2 regions of the Pseudoalteromonas sp. MM1 genome follow, and region 1 is predicted to be linked to the other one. Evidence: predicted binding sites of a transcription regulator. Region 1 holds the regulator's gene; the other holds the start of a gene.
What was found. The regulator ArgR, encoded in region 1, controls arginine synthesis, uptake and breakdown. The targets are predictions, from matches to a motif close to ANTGAATANNTATTCANT.

Region 1 (8,140 bases):
ATTCGCCACCAAAACGCTTAACACCTAGGCGTTTGCTTTCTGAATCGCGACCGTTACGAGTACTACCAGCTGCTTTTTTATGTGCCATTTCTAAGTACCTCTAATTAAGCGCTAATGCCAGTGATTTTAACTTCAGTGAACCATTGACGATGGCCCATTTGCTTACGAGAATGCTTACGGCGTCTAAATTTAACAACCTTAATCTTCTCACCGCGACCATGTGAAACAACCTCAGCTGTTACTTTACCACCGTTTACGAACGGTACACCGATCTCGATTTTCTCACCATCAGCAACTAAAAGTACTGAATCAAATTCAACTGCTGCACCAGTTTCAACGTCTAATTTTTCAAGACGAATCGTTTGACCTTCAGTCACACGATGCTGTTTACCACCACTTTGGAAAACCGCGTACATAATTAACTCCGTCTGTGCGCCCTCAAATCGACGCAACTAAAATATTCTTCGATAGGGCGCGAAGTTTACGCTAATGCATAAAAACTAGCAAGCCTATTTTGTAATTAAAATGAATAAAAAGTAGCTGCATTGAGAGCAATTCAATATTTCCCCCATTTTATATTAAATTGCCCTGTTGCCAAGCGCTTTTTAACGCAAAGATAAAATAAATTTGTACGGTGCTACGCCCACTCCCGAAGTTATTTACTGCACATTAAATACGCACAACCTGACTGTAAAACAAACAATTAAATTAGCTAATTAAGCCTCAATTAAGCTTTTTAACTCGGTTTTTTTAATGAATCACCACAAAATATCGAGCTAGTGCATTTTTTGTTGTACAATCGGCGCCGTTCACACATAAAAATTGGCTCGGAGATCAATGGATATAAAAGCTATCCAGGCGTTAATCGAAAGCGATATGAATGACGTCAATCAACTTATACACGCGCAAATGCGCTCAGATGTGGCGTTAGTTAATCAACTTGGTTTGTACATCGTTAACAGCGGCGGCAAACGCGTACGCCCTATGCTTGCTCTATTGGCAGCAAGAGCTTTGGGTTACCAAGGTAAAGATCATATTACTTTGGCAACGATTGTTGAATTTATTCATACTGCAACGCTATTACATGATGATGTTGTTGATGAATCTAACCTGCGCCGCGGTACACCAACTGCAAATGCTGAGTTTGGTAATGCTGCCAGCGTGCTGGTTGGGGATTTTATTTACACACGCTCGTTTCAGCTTATGGTGGGGCTTGGTAAAATGCAAATTATGCAAATTCTTGCTGATGCTACCAACGTTATTGCTGAGGGCGAAGTATTGCAGCTTATGAATTGCAATGACCCTAACACCACCGAAGCAAGCTATATGCAAGTTATTTACTCTAAAACGGCTAAGTTATTTGAAGCCGCTACGGGGCTTGCAGCAATCATAACCGAGCAAGATAACAGTGTGTTAGATGCGCTTAACTTATACGGTATGCATTTAGGTACTGCTTTTCAGTTAGTTGATGACGTGCTTGATTACAACGCAGACGCTGACCAATTAGGTAAAAATATTGGTGATGATTTAGCAGAAGGTAAACCAACTTTACCGTTAATATACGCTATGAAGCACGGTAGTGATGAGCAAAAAAACCTTATTCGTGATGCCATTGAGCATTGCAATGGTATGGATAACCTTGAAGCTATTTTAACGGCACTTAAACAAACCAACGCACTTGAATTTACAATGCAAAAGGCACAGCAAGAGGCTGATAAAGCCATTGCCTGTTTAGACTTTTTAGCAGAGTCGCAGTACAAACAAGCGTTAATTAGCTTAGCACGTATAGCTGTAGAGCGAGATCACTAGTTTTGCAGCCACCCTTAATTAGTATGTAAGGGTTTATAATTTTCGAGCAATAAAAAAGCCTGCATAAGCAGGCTTTTTTGTGCATAACTTGGCTATTACGCCATGAAATCAACACCTTCTTTGATGTCTTTTTTCAGGGTTTCAAGCATGTCGTTTTTAGCTTTTTCTTCAAATGCGCTTAGCTCGCCGTAAGAAAGAATTTCTTCTACGCCGTTTTTACCTAAACGTACTGGATGTGCAAAGTACTCCGCATCGCCATTTTCAACAGCAACGTATGCGTAATCAACTACGTCTTCACCTTGTAGGCCTTTAACTAAAGACATACAAAAACGTGCAGCAGCAGCACCCATAGATAGTGTAGCTGAACCACCGCCCGCTTTAGCATTTACTACTTCAGTACCTGCATTTTGGATACGTGGAGTAAGAGCAGCCACTTCTTCTTCAGTGAAGCTTACGCCTTCAACTTGAGAAAGTAGAGGAAGAATTGTTGTGCCAGAGTGGCCACCGATTACTGGTACTTTAACTGTTGCTACATCTACACCTTTAAGCTCAGCAACAAATGCTTCTGAACGAATTACGTCAAGTGTAGTAATACCAAATACGCGGCTTGCATCATAAGTGCCTGCTTTTTTAAATACTTCAGCAACAATTGGCACTGTGCCATTTACTGGGTTAGTGATAACACCCACTAATGCTTTAGGACAGCTAGCAACAATGCCTTCTGCTAATGTTTTGATAATACCAGCATTTACGTTGAATAAATCCGCACGGTCCATACCTGGTTTACGTGGCATACCCGCAGGGATAAGGACGATATCACACCCTTCAAGCGCTTTGTTTAAATCGTCAGCGCCAAAGCCTGCTACTTTAACATCTGTAGGGATGTGAGATAGGTCAACCGCAACACCTGGTACAACTGGTGCAACATCGTAAAGTGATAATTCAGAACCAGCTGGTAAGCCTGTTTTTAATAATAAAGACAACGCTTGACCGATACCGCCTGCAGCACCTAATACAGCAACTTTCATTGGAATTCTCCGTAATTTGAGGTAGGAAATATTTGTGGCTCTTAAGATAATGAAATTAGCGACTAAAAACAAATTTATCCTGCTTATTTCAGGTATATTTTCGACCATAGTTGTAAACTTTGTTGGTTTATCGCAGCAAACTGGCAAGTTAACTAAACAACTGCTGCATAATTATTCATTATTGTGTAGAATTTGCTATATAAATAACAAAAACGAATAAAGACTATGCAACCACAAGACAAACAAGAAGCACTGGTAAAAGCGTTTAAAGCACTTTTAAAAGAAGAAAACTTTGGCTCGCAAGGCGAAATAGTCGAAGCACTAAAAGAACAAGGCTTTGACAACATAAGCCAAAGTAAAGTGTCGCGCATGCTTAGTAAGTTTGGTGCTGTGCGCACTCGTAATGCTAAACAAGAAATGGTTTATTGCTTACCTGCAGAAATGGGCGTACCAACGGCTAAAAGCCCACTGCGCCAGCTTGTTATTGATATTATGCATAACGAAATGATGATTATTATTACCACCAGCCCAGGTGCTGCGCAGTTAATTGCCCGCTTATTAGACTCACTAGGCAAAGCTGATGGTGTATTGGGTACTATTGCCGGGGATGACACTATTTTTATTGCGCCAGCAAAAATATCTGAAATAGACATTACACTAGAGCGCGTACGTATTTTATTTGATACGGTTTAAAGCTGTTTTAAAAAACTAACTGACGGCGCAAAAAACGCTGAGCCCATATCGGCTTGAGTAAAATCAAGCCAGTGGTCGTAACACTCCCCTTTTCCTATACGGCTGTTAAGTACCTTTTCAAACGCACTTCCCGATGCTGAACATGTAATGCTTAACATGCCTTGCTCGTAAACATCGCCATACGGCATGCTTTGGTTAAGCAGTATTGCTTGGCCGCTCTCATCTTTTAGCTCACTTCTAGTCGCGTGGCTAGTATCCGCTTTAGGCTCAATTAAAGTGTTATCTAAACGCGTGCGCCCCATAATATGCTCTTGCTCGCTTAATGATAAATGCTGCCATACGCTCAGGTCATGCTTATAGCGCTGTACATGAATATAGCTGCCTTGGTGTTCAAAGCTGTCGGGCTTATTAACCAGTGCCGTGATTCGTTTTTGCCGGCCATGCGGGGTGTCGCCTGCGTAAATAAAGCCGTTAAAGTCTCGCCCATCTAAAAACCTAAAATTACGAATTTGTTCAACCAGCTCTACATCGGGCGAAAACAACTTTAAAATTTGCAATGCAAAAAGGTGATTAACATCTTCTCGGTCTGAGCGAATTTGGATAAATAAATCACACGGCTGTACGCGCATAACAAAATCACTGTGATTTATATTTGGAAAGCTTTGCAGCTCACATGGGATATATTCGGGGAGTATATGCGGCCAATACTGCGCGCCAATGGCCACCATGCAAGAAAGCATAGCCTCGGAAAACTGATCACTAAACTCGTCTTCAATTGCGCTTACACGTTTAAGCTTTGCGCGCAATGACTCGTCTTGACCATCAAATACATTAAAAAATAAATGCAAACCGTGTAAGTTTGCTTCAGCACAAATCCCAGATTGCGCTTGCGCCATTGTTATTCCTTAGCTTTTTATATAACACAGCGAATAACACATTGATTATGATTCGAAAAAATTCACCGTGTGAGGTTTTATTTTTATTATAACCTGCTCATTTATTTCAAATGACTGGCCATATTGTGCGGCAACTTCAATCTCTTGCTCTGCAATTACAACAGTATAAACATAAGCTGAGCCTATAAACCGACGGCTTAAAATGCGCACACTCTGAGGGTTATCGGCCTGCGTATTTTGCACAAGCTCAATATGGTGCGGACGAATATACACCTGTCCTTTTATTGCACTGTGCGTATGTTCATGCTGCGATTGCACAACACCATAAGTGGTTGCGTATTCAGTTGCCGTTAACACTTCTACGCCTAAGTATATGCCCTGACCCAGAAACTCTGCAACCTCCTTTGTCTTTGGCATGGCAAAAAGCTGCTCTGGCGTTCCTTGTTGGGCTATTTTTCCTTGGTGCATAATGGCTAAAGTGTCTGAAAACGCAAAGGCTTCTTCTTTTGAGTGGCTAACAAACACCGCAGAAACCTGCTGCGCTTTAATAATGCGCCTAATATCAGCAATTAACTCAAAACGCACTTGTGTATCTATGTTCGAAAAAGGCTCATCAAGGAGCAATAAGCTGGGTTTATAAGCCAGTGCCCGCGCAATAGCTACACGCTGTTGTTGCCCCCCCGAAAGCTGATGAGGATAGCGGTTTGCACAGCCAGTTAAATGCACTAACTCAAGCATCTCGTCTACGCGCTGTAGTTTTTGAGCTTTACTTATTTTACTTAGTCCAAATGCAATATTGTCGGCCACTGTAAGGTGCGGAAACAGGGCATAATCTTGAAACATCATCCCTATATTACGATGCTCTGGTGATACAAAAGTGTGCTTGTCGCTTACACATTTACCATCTATTAATACGCTACCCTGCTTTATTTCAATAAGACCGGCAATGGCTTTTAAGGTGGTTGTTTTACCGCAGCCACTGGCCCCAAGCAAACACACAATTTCGTCTTGTCCTACCGTTAAATCTAAGCTCTGTAGCACGCGCGTGCCACTGTAGTGATAACCCACACCTTGTAAATTTAAACGACTCATTTAACTGCGCTGCTCCATAGAACGATTAATAAAATACAAGGGGATCAGCCCAACCACGACAATAAATAAAGCGGAAATAGAAGCAAGCTCAAGTTGCTCATCGCTCACATATTGAAATACATGTGTGGCTAAGCTTTCAAAATCAAAAGGCCTTAATAGTAATGCGGCTGGCAGCTCTTTCATACATTCAATAAATACAAGTAATGCTGCCGTTAAAAGCCCTCGTCGCAATAAAGGAAGATGAACTAGACGCAGTGTTTGCCCTTGGCTTTTACCCATAGATTGGCTAGCCATATCTAGTGATGGGCTAATACGCACAAAGCTCGATTCTATAGCACCATGCGCAATGGCATAAAAACGTACAATGTAAGCCAGTATAATAGTAATAATGCTGCCAGTGAGTAATAAACCAATATCTAGGTTGTAGCTCTCAAGGGCTGTGTTTATTGAGTTCTCTAATACGCTAAGCGGTAATAACACAGCAATAGCCAGTACCGTACCTGGCAGTGCATAGCCGGTGCTCGCTAAGCGACCAGGTAGTAAAGAATAGCTTTGCTTTGCCACACGCTGATAAAAAACGATTAGTGTAGCGAGTATTATGCTGGCCACACTTACAATAATAGCCACTTTTAAACTTTGCCACGCGTAACTAAAAAATGCGGTATTCCACGCTTTATCAAAGTATGTAATTGCATAATTTAGCAATACCAACATAGGTATAATAAAAGCAATAAGCAAAATAACACTACAAAATGACGTAGCCAGCCATGCATGTTTGCCTTTAAGTTTGTACAACGACTCACTATTAACGCCCGATTGGCGCTCAAATACGGCCTGGTTACGCCGACTAAAACGCTCAGCCATTAAAGCTAAAAACAGCAATAACAACATAACGCCCGATATTTTTGCTGCAGCCGTGAGTGAGTAATAACCAAACCATGTATCGTACACTGCGGTAGTTAACGTGCTCACAGCAAAGTAACTGACCGTTGCATAGTCGGCCATGGTTTCCATGCTAATAAGCGCAAGGGCAGCCACAATTGAGCCACGAGAAAGCACTATGCTTACCTTAAAAAAGCTTTGCCAAGGCGACAAGCCCATTAATTGACTCGCTTGCACTAACTTAAATGACTGCTCTCGCAGTGCGGTTTTAAATATTAAAAATAAATACGGATACAGCACAAGTGCAATCATCACGATAGCACCGGGTAAAGTGCGAATATCAAAAAACCAATAATCCGTTGGCGAGTGCCAATCAAACCAGTCTCGTAGGGCTATTTGCACAGGGCCTGCGTAATCTAGCAAATCGGTATACACATAGGCTATTAAATAGGTAGGCATTGCAAGGGGCAGCATAAGCGCCCATTCAAATTGCTTTTTCCCGGGGAAAGCGCAATACGCACTGAGCCAACCAAGTGGGAGGGCAATTGCACAGCTAAGCAGGCATACGCCAAAAATAAGCAGTACAGTATTAGTAATATAATCCCACAGCACGGTATCCCACAGATGAGAAAATACCTCTGAGTCGCCTTGTAAAGATTCATAAATCAGAAAAAACAGCGGGGCCGACAATAAAAGCCCTGTCGACCAGGCAAAGAGCTGCCATTTAGACAGCTTAAATTGAGAGTTCATTAAAGGTCGAACTTCACCTCATCTATTAGCTTAAGGGCTAACGGACGATATTTGCTGATCTCATCAAGCGCCAAGCCATCTTCTTTAAAGCTCCCCCAAGAAGCAACTAAGCTTGATAGCTCAACGCCTTGCTTAACCGGATACTCCATATTTACAGAAGCATACATATTTTGTGCTTTGGTTTCGCTCATAAACTCAATAAGCTTAAGTGCATTATCAGGATTTTTTGCATACTTAGTAATAACAGCACCCGATACATTTATGTGTGAGCCGCGGTTTTGCTGATTAGGAAAATTAATATAAACAGACTCAGCCCACGCTTTTTGCTCATCGTCTTGAAGCATTTTGCCAAGGTAGTAACTATTACCTAAAGCAAGATTACACAAGCCTTCTTTTACTGCTTTTACTTGCGCACGATCATTACCTTGTGGCTTACGTGCTAAATTAGCTTTAACACCTTCTAACCATGTTTTAGTTTTTGCCTCGCCGTGATGGGCAATCATCGAAGCAACTAAGCCAAGGTTATAAGGGTGCTTACCAGAGCGAGTACAAATTTGCCCTTTGTACTGCGGGTTAGCCAAATCTTCGTAGGTGAGTTCAGGTAATGCACCTAGGCGCTCTTTTGATGAGTACACATTACGAACCCGCTTAGTTAATGCCACCCACTGCCCGTCGCTATCTCTATACGACGCAGGAATATTGTTTTTAATGCGCTCGCTTTTAATACTTTGCGTTAAATTTAGATCTTCTAGCTGAATAAGTGCACTAAAGTTAGATGTTAATACTAAATCGGCTTTACTGTGTTTTCCTTCACGCTTAACACGCTCTATTAACCCTTTTTTTGCAAAAACCACATTCGTTTTAATGCCCGTTTGCTTAGTAAAGTCAGTTAAAATAGGTTGAATTAAAAACGGTTGACGAAAAGAGTAAATATTAACAACGTCGCTTGCAAACGCAGGCGAAGCGCTAAAAATACAGGTGAGTATAGCC
Region 2 (8,140 bases), on a different replicon from region 1:
AGCGCGTAAATGGCAGAGTCAAAACTTTCAAGTTCAGCCACCCAGCTAAATTTATCTTCTCGCTTAGGCAGCCTCACAATAGAAAAAATACAAGTGTTAGTATCTCTTAATACTGCGTTATAAGACACAGCCCAACTATTTGCAGACATATTGTATTTAATATCGGTAGTATCAAGTGCTTTTCTTACTTTATCTACAGAACGCCCAGCAAGTTGGCCGTTCGAGTCAATATACTGAAAATCAGGAAAAACTTCAGTCACAATAGTAATTTCAGCTGCATTAACCCTTATGCATGCAAAACACAGTATAAGTAAATACAACTTCATTTAATTACGCCTTTAAACTATAAATGGGTATAAACCAACTATAGCTGAGGGTAACCGAACTGCTAGTTTTTCAACTAAAAACCTAGCCCTATACGCTGATAGAACTAGATTTTTTAAGTTCCTACTTGCTACTTATTCATCGCATTAATCAAAAACGCTGAAATTTTAGCGCCTTCGCGCAACGTTGTTTCTGAACTTGATTGCCCTACTAATGAGCTGTCGGTAAATGGGGCTATTTCCATCATATCCGCGCCGGTAATAGGAAACTCATCAGCAATCGCCGATAAAATATCAAGTGCGTGCTGTGGAGTTAAACCATTATCTTCTGGCGTGCCTGTGGCCGAGGCAAATTCTGCATCGAGTGCATCTATGTCAAAGCTTACATACACTTCATCTACGCTATCAGCTTTAAGCTGCGCAATGGTTTCGGCCGCAACCGCTTTAGCACCACGCTCTATTATTTCAGCTGCCCAATGCTGTTTAACGCCAAAGGTGTTTTCCCAATGCGCCTTCGGTTTACCGCTTGAGCGAATACCAAATTGAATTAAATGATGCGGCGCTGGTAAAAATTCTAATATATGTGTACACCACGAACCAAAACATAAATCTATGCCTAAACGCTCTACTAATAAGTCGGTATGCGCATCAAAGTGAATAATTGCAGTGCGTTTACCTTGTTCGCGCTTTGCTTTTAAATAGGCTTTAGTTAGCGGGTAGCTAATTGAATGATCGCCACCAATACCAAAAATGCCTTTCTCTTTAAATGTGGCGTAAAAACTGTCACACACGTCTTCAGTAATAGAAAGCGGGCTTACGTAGTAATCGTTACTCTCATCACCGTAAAGGGCTTTTTGACAATTAGAAATTGTTGCATCGTTTAGGTATTTATCATGCAATAAATGCGGAATTACGCGCACGTCTCCTAAATCGAATGAGTGGCACTGCGGTTGCTGATCTATAAGTGCTGAGCGTAAAAATAATGGCCCCCAATTCGCGCCACGTAAAATACCACCACCACAATCTGAGCTAATGCCTAACATAACGGCTTTATGTGGGGAATTTGGTAGCTCATTTAAAGAATCGCGCCACAGTGAATCTACGTTTTCGGTTTGCCCATAAAGCTTATTACGAAGTGCGGCCTTGCGCTCTTTTGCTGTATTTACAGTAAATACACCATCGCCAGGTGAGCACAAGCAGTGCTCAACTTTATTTTTAAATGCTTGAAATTGTGTGCTCATAATAAACCTCTATAAACTATTACTGTGTAAAACAGAGTTTTTTGATTAGTTATGCAAAAAGATAAAACATACTTAAACTTAAATTTAATTTTACTAAACCATTTTTTGCGCTCTAAAAACGCAGTAGCAAGGGTCTAAATAAAGTTCAAAAAAAACATTAACCACTTGATTTTTAATAACTTTAACTCTAGTTTTAATCAGCAAATATTAGTGTGCTTTTGCTCTTGCCCGATACATATAATGTCTGCAAGGGCAAGTCAACAGCGCCTTTTTTTATACCGGTTAAGTGTTTGATTGAATATTCAAAGTAGATGAATAAATTGTTGTATCTTAATATTTTTAAAGGGGATTAGCACAAAACGGACAAACGTCCTGTACTTGGTAAACGTTTATGGCAATGATGCTAGATTGACAACAAATTTTTATAAAAGGCTTAGTTATGGAAAAGGTATTTCACTTAGGACTATGTATTGACGATCTTAAAGGTGCAAAACTTGCGATTGTACCGGGCGATCCTGATCGTGCAGCACGTATTTCACAATTCCTAGACAACCCAACCTGCCTAGCTCAAACTCGCGAATTTCATGTGTATTTAGGTCAGCTAAATGGCCACTCAGTAGTGGTATGTTCAACTGGTATTGGCGGCCCATCTACATCGATTGCTGTAGAAGAATTAGCGCAACTTGGTGTGCGTAAATTTTTACGTATTGGTACTACAGGCGCGATTCAGCCTCATATTAACGAAGGCGAAATTTTAATTAGCCAAGCATCTGTACGTTTAGATGGTGCCAGCCAGCATTTTGCGCCGCTTAGCTACCCTGCGGTATCTGATTTTTACGCAACACAAGCTATGGTACAAGCGTGTAAAAACTTAGATATTGATTTTCATATTGGTATCACAGCTTCAAGCGATACCTTCTACCCAGGCCAAGAGCGTTACGATACGCACTCGGGCTACGTACCAAAGTCATTACAAGGTAGCTGTGAAGAGTGGCAAAACCTAGGCGTGATGAATTACGAAATGGAGTCGGCGACATTATTTACAATGTGTGCAGCTCTTGGCTTACAAGCTGCGTGTGTTGCAGGTGTACTTGTTAACCGTACTCGTCAAGAAATTCCAAATGTAGATCACGGTGAAATTGAAAGAAAATCAGTAGCCGTCGTAATAGAAGCTGCAAAGGTACTATTAGGCTAACCCCTTCTCAGCACTTCAATTTAACGTATAAAGCACAGCAATTGCTGTGCTTTATTGTTTTTAGCTTAAGCTGAGTTCTGATTACCTTAACTCTGCGCTAATCACTTTCATTTCGGGTAGGCTGTCAAAGCTTGCAAGTACAGCACGTGCCACACCACCCTGATTTTCATGGCCTTGGGTTTCTAAAAGGGTGATTGATTTAACCGTATTACCATTAAAGCTAAGCCCTGCTAAAAATAACTGACTAAGCGCACTTTGCAGTGGCGAAAGGCTTGGGCTATAGGCTGCATTTTCTGCGTAGCTGCCGTAAAAATCACCATCGTCAAAAGTACTTATTTTAACAGCGCTAAAATTTTGGCTATAAGGTACATATGCATTTAGCGCCATGGCGGCTAATTTGCTATCTAGTCCAGTGTCTGCAAACTTTTTCTGATGAGGCTTAGGATTAAACAAACTGAATTCGTTACCTAAATCGGTAGGCCCAAATGAATGTGGTAATAAATCAGCGAGCTTAAAATGGTTCTCTGGCAGTAAAATATCAAACTCTTTGGCATCGGCCAGCTCGTTCATAAACTGCCTACAATAACCACAGGGTGCATCACTAATAGCTATTTTAACTATTTTTTTAGCGCCGTTTAACCAAGCATTATTAATTGCCGACTGCTCTGCATGTACCACTAAGCTAAGTGCTTGATGATCAAACTCTACATTGGCACCAAAATAAAAATTTATATCACCTTGCTCATCAAGTGCTTTAACAATAGCTCCCACATGAAAATGGGAAACTGGCGCTACTGAAAATTCTGAGGCGAGCGGTACTAAGCCCTGTAATAATGCATCATTGGATACATTAAATTGCGCACATAGCTGTTTTATATTATTAGAATTTAATATGCCGCGTTGGGTTTTTAGCTGACCACGTAAAGCTTGAGTTTGCGCTACGCTTAAAGAGATATGTGAATTTGTAAGGGCTGTGTCTTGTTGCACAGTAAAAGTTGCTGAAGCCATAACATATTATAATTATTTAATGGCCAAGTAGTTTAAAAGGTTAAGGTTAGAATTACTAGGACTATTGACCTTTGCGGTTAATATTTGTTCAGACTGGATTTGTTTTAAACGCGTCTTGAACTTTGATACCCAGCAGGTTAGATAGCTCTCCTGTGCTATTTTAATGACTTACATTCAGCAAGAATAAGTAAAGCTAAACAATGCATCCACCCCTTATCGACCCGCATATAGGCCACAAAAGTTAATTTTTAGGTTATTAAATAAAAAAGGGAACACACCGTGTTCCCTTTTAAATACCGATTACATTAAATTAGTGATTTACTATCACGATAATAAAATCACGTATTAACCTGTATTACGCATACCTGCAGCAATACCTGTCATAGTGATCATTAATGCATTATCAATGTCACCTTCGCTACCTTTTTCGCTTGAACGTGCACGTCGTAGTAATTCAACTTGCAGTACGTTAAGCGGATCAGTGTACGGATTACGAAGCGCAATAGACTCTTTGATCCAAGGCTGATCAGCTAATAAGCTGTTTTGTGGGCTGAGTGACTGTACAAGACTAATCGCTTCTTCAAGCTCTTTACGCAGTGACACACCCAGTGGTTTGTACATATCCTCCACCAGCGCGTTATCGTAATGCTCACTTAACCAACTATCGGCTTTACTAAATACCATTTCTAGCATTTCTAGGCGCGCTCTGAAAAACGGCCATTGCAAGCTCATTTCATGTAGCGTTTCAAGTCCATACTTATCAAGCGCTGCTTTTAAGCCTGTTAATGCACCTAGCCATGCAGGTAGCATTAAACGGTTTTGACTCCATGCAAAAATCCACGGAATAGCACGCAAACTTTCTACGCCACCATTTGGATTACGCTTAGCAGGGCGTGAGCCTAATGGTAATTTTGATAGTTCAAGCTCTGGGGTTGCCATTCTAAAGTAAGGGACAAAGTTTTCATCATGACGTACTACATTGCGGTAGTGCTCACACGACTGTTCACTTATTAACTTCATTACTTCACGCCATTCTTGCTTTGGCTCTGGCGGTGGTAATAAGTTACTTTGCAGTACGGCACCCGCATAAATATTTAAACTTTGCAGTGCAACATCGGGTAAACCAAACTTAAAGCGGATCATTTCACCTTGCTCAGTTACACGTAAGCCGCCTTTTAACGACCCCGGTGGTTGTGAATGAAGCGCTTGAGCAGCAGGCGCCCCACCACGCCCAACTGTTCCACCACGACCATGGAATAAAACAAGCTCAATGCCACGTTCATCGGCAAGCTGTACTAATTTATCCATTGCTTCGTACTGCGCCCAACCTGCAGCCATCATGCCGGCATCTTTGGCAGAATCTGAGTAACCGATCATTACATTTTGAGTATTTTTAATATGCCCGCGGTACCACACGTTATCAAGCAATGTAGTAATTACATCGCTACCCGCATTTAAATCGTCAAGTGTTTCAAACAATGGTGCAACAGGTAAATCAAATTGACAGCCACTTTCTTTTAACAGTAGTTGTACCGCTAAAATATCAGAGGCAGTACGCGCCATTGAAATGATGTATAAGCCAAATGTATTTTCATCTTGCTTTGCAATAACATCAAAGGTGTCGAGTACTTCTTGTACCTCTGGGCTTGGTTGCCAATTTTTAGGAATTAGCGGACGGCGAGAATTAAGCTCGGTAAGCAAAAACGCTTGCTTGTCTTGCTCTTGCCATTGGTTGTAATCACCTAAGCCTAAGTGGCGTGTTAGCTCTGAAAACACATCGCTGTGACGATCGGAGTCTTGGCGCACATCAAGTTTTGCCAAACGCAGGCCAAAGCTATTAATACGGTGCAATAAATCAAGTAATAAGCCATCGGCGACTACTTTCATGTTGCACTTTAATAACGAGCGGTAACACACTTCTATTGGGTGTTTAATTTGATTAATATCAGTTATTAAATCTTGTGAATCACTACGCTTGTTTTTAATTTTAGCGCCTAAATGAGCCACTGTTTCAGCAACTTGAACCTTAAGCTTTTTGATTACTGCACGGTATGGTTCAAACTCTTGCCCTGCAAGTTCAATAAGCTCATCGCTTGCATCAGACATAGAAAGCTCAGCGCACAATGTTTTTAAGTCTTGAATATATAAATTAAGCGCCATCCAACGACCGTGATCAAGTACTTCAGAGGTCACTTGCGCGGTCACAAACGGGTTACCATCGCGGTCTCCCCCCATCCAAGAAGTAAACTCAATAGGGCTGTAATCGATGGGTAATTCTAAACTTAAATGCTCTTTTACTTGTTCTGAAAACTCACGTAAAAAACGCGGCACAGCGTGCCACAAGCTATTTTCAATTACCGCATAGCCCCATTTAGCTTCATCAATAGGTGTAGGACGCGAACGACGAATGTCGTCTGTGTGCCACGCTTGGCTAATAAGCTGTGCAATACGGTTTAAAATAGCAGTGCGTTCTTGCTCTAAATTATCTTTACGTTCAAGCGACGCTAAACATTCGCTAAGTTCAACTTGTTTGTTGATCATTGTGCGGCGCGTCACCTCGGTTGGGTGAGCGGTTAATACTAAGTTTATGTGGAGTTTTGAGAGTGTTTCGGCCAGATGATTACTGTCTAATTGGCCTTCTTTTGCTTTTGCAGTTAACGTTTTTAATGTTTGAGTGAGAGGGTTTAGTTGGCAAAAGCCAACATCATTAAAACGCGAAACAGTGTGGAACTGCTCTGCTACATTAGCTAAGTTTAAAAAATGATTAAATGAACGGGCAACCGGTAAAAGCTCTTCATCACTAAGCGCATGTAGTACCTCAATTAGCGCTTGTCTGTCGTCTTCGTTACCACTGCGAGATGACTTTGATAAAGCACGAATTTCCTCTACTTTATCTAAAATCGCTTGGCCTTGAGCATCCTTAATAGTTTGTCCTAGTAGTTGCCCAAGTAAATTTACATTACCTCGCAAGGCGGCATATTGTTCACTCATTTCTCAGTCTCCTTTGTTTCATGGAGTGCTATTAATATCATCATGCGCGCAGATTTAATAGATCCATTTGCAATGGTGAATCGTAATTAGCTATATGTAAATTATTAGAAAACGGTTTTTATGATCATTTTTTACGATGCTAACTGTCCACTGTGCAACACTGAAATGCAGCACCTCAAAGATGCTGATACTAAACATAAAATTACTCTTGAAGACCTTAATAGCAGTGATTTTAGCGCACGTTACCCTGGTGTTAACAAAAACAAGGCAATGGCAATTTTACATGGCCAATTGCCAAGTGGTGAGATGATTTACGGGTTAGATGTAACTTACCAAGCATGGAAAACCGTTGGAAAATACCGCTGGTTGAAAATTTTTCGCTTGCCAATAATTCGCTATTTCGCTGACGTCGCCTATTTATTTTTTGCAAAACACAGGCAAAAAATTAGTCAGTTGTTAATGCCAAGCGCTCAGTGTTCAAGCGGCCAGTGCACTTTAAAACCTAGGGATAAGCAATGAAAACAATTGTTTTATTTGGTGCCAGCAGCGCAATAGCACAAGCTTATATTGAACACTTACAAATTAATGCTCCCACAGTACAAGTCATTTGTGTCAGCTCAAAAAATGCAGAAACCAATAGTAACATTGTTTACCTAAAGAGCGATTACACAGCTCAAAGCTTAGCCAAAGTAACAATGTACTTAAAAGATCAAAATGCCGATATCCAACAAGTTGTTATGTTTAATGGCGCACTGCACAACAAAACCCACATGCCAGAAAAAAAGCTAGAAGATTTAAACGCCGATTACTTTAACGAATTATTTAACGCTAACACACTCACTCCTCTGCTGTGCTTACAGAGCATTTTGCCGCTTTTAACACATAAAACGCAGTGCACTATTACTGCACTGAGTGCCCGAGTGGGTAGTATTAACGATAATAAATTAGGCGGTTGGTATACGTATCGCGCCTCAAAGTCTGCACTTAACATGCTATTTAAAACCGCAGCGATAGAGCTTGCACGCAGAGCTAAAAATACCAAACTGGTGTTATTTCATCCGGGGACTACCGATACAGCGCTTTCAAAACCATTTCAAAAAAACGTACCTGCGGGAAAGCTATTTAGCACTGAATTTGTAGCTAAACAGCTTTTTACACTCACGTTTAATAACCCTCATTTAGAACTTAACGGTGAGCCCGCCTATTTAGATTGGCAAGGCAACACCATACCGTGGTAAGGATTTTTAATGCATTTTACTAAAGAGCGTATAAACGCGCTTGAAAAACACACGCGTACTCATTTAATTAATTCGCTTTCGGGCTTTAAAAGTGCCAACTTAATTGGCACGCAAGACAAACAAGGCAATACAAACGTAGCTATT

Region 2: a site for ArgR is predicted at 1,605-1,622, ahead of QUE46_RS18115 (arginase family protein). Genes of this name have one in related genera too.

The regions. Positions count from the first base shown of each region.
Region 1 is NZ_AP027922.1:3,186,412-3,194,551, forward strand. Features, by position in the region: gene rpmA (50S ribosomal protein L27) at 1-88, opposite strand, end outside; gene rplU (50S ribosomal protein L21) at 105-416, opposite strand; gene ispB (octaprenyl diphosphate synthase) at 838-1,809, shown strand; gene mdh (malate dehydrogenase) at 1,905-2,837, opposite strand; gene argR (transcriptional regulator ArgR) at 3,063-3,530, shown strand; gene QUE46_RS14375 (Dyp-type peroxidase) at 3,527-4,426, opposite strand; gene QUE46_RS14380 (ABC transporter ATP-binding protein) at 4,472-5,518, opposite strand; gene QUE46_RS14385 (iron ABC transporter permease) at 5,519-7,150, opposite strand; gene QUE46_RS14390 (Fe(3+) ABC transporter substrate-binding protein) at 7,150-8,140, opposite strand, start outside.
Region 2 is NZ_AP027923.1:316,678-324,817, reverse strand. Features, by position in the region: gene QUE46_RS18120 (ABC transporter substrate-binding protein) at 1-326, opposite strand, end outside; gene QUE46_RS18115 (arginase family protein) at 455-1,564, opposite strand; gene udp (uridine phosphorylase) at 2,004-2,759, shown strand; gene cdd (cytidine deaminase) at 2,841-3,767, opposite strand; gene ppc (phosphoenolpyruvate carboxylase) at 4,113-6,758, opposite strand; gene QUE46_RS18095 (thiol-disulfide oxidoreductase DCC family protein) at 6,879-7,277, shown strand; gene QUE46_RS18090 (SDR family NAD(P)-dependent oxidoreductase) at 7,274-7,996, shown strand; gene QUE46_RS18085 (flavin reductase family protein) at 8,006-8,140, shown strand, end outside.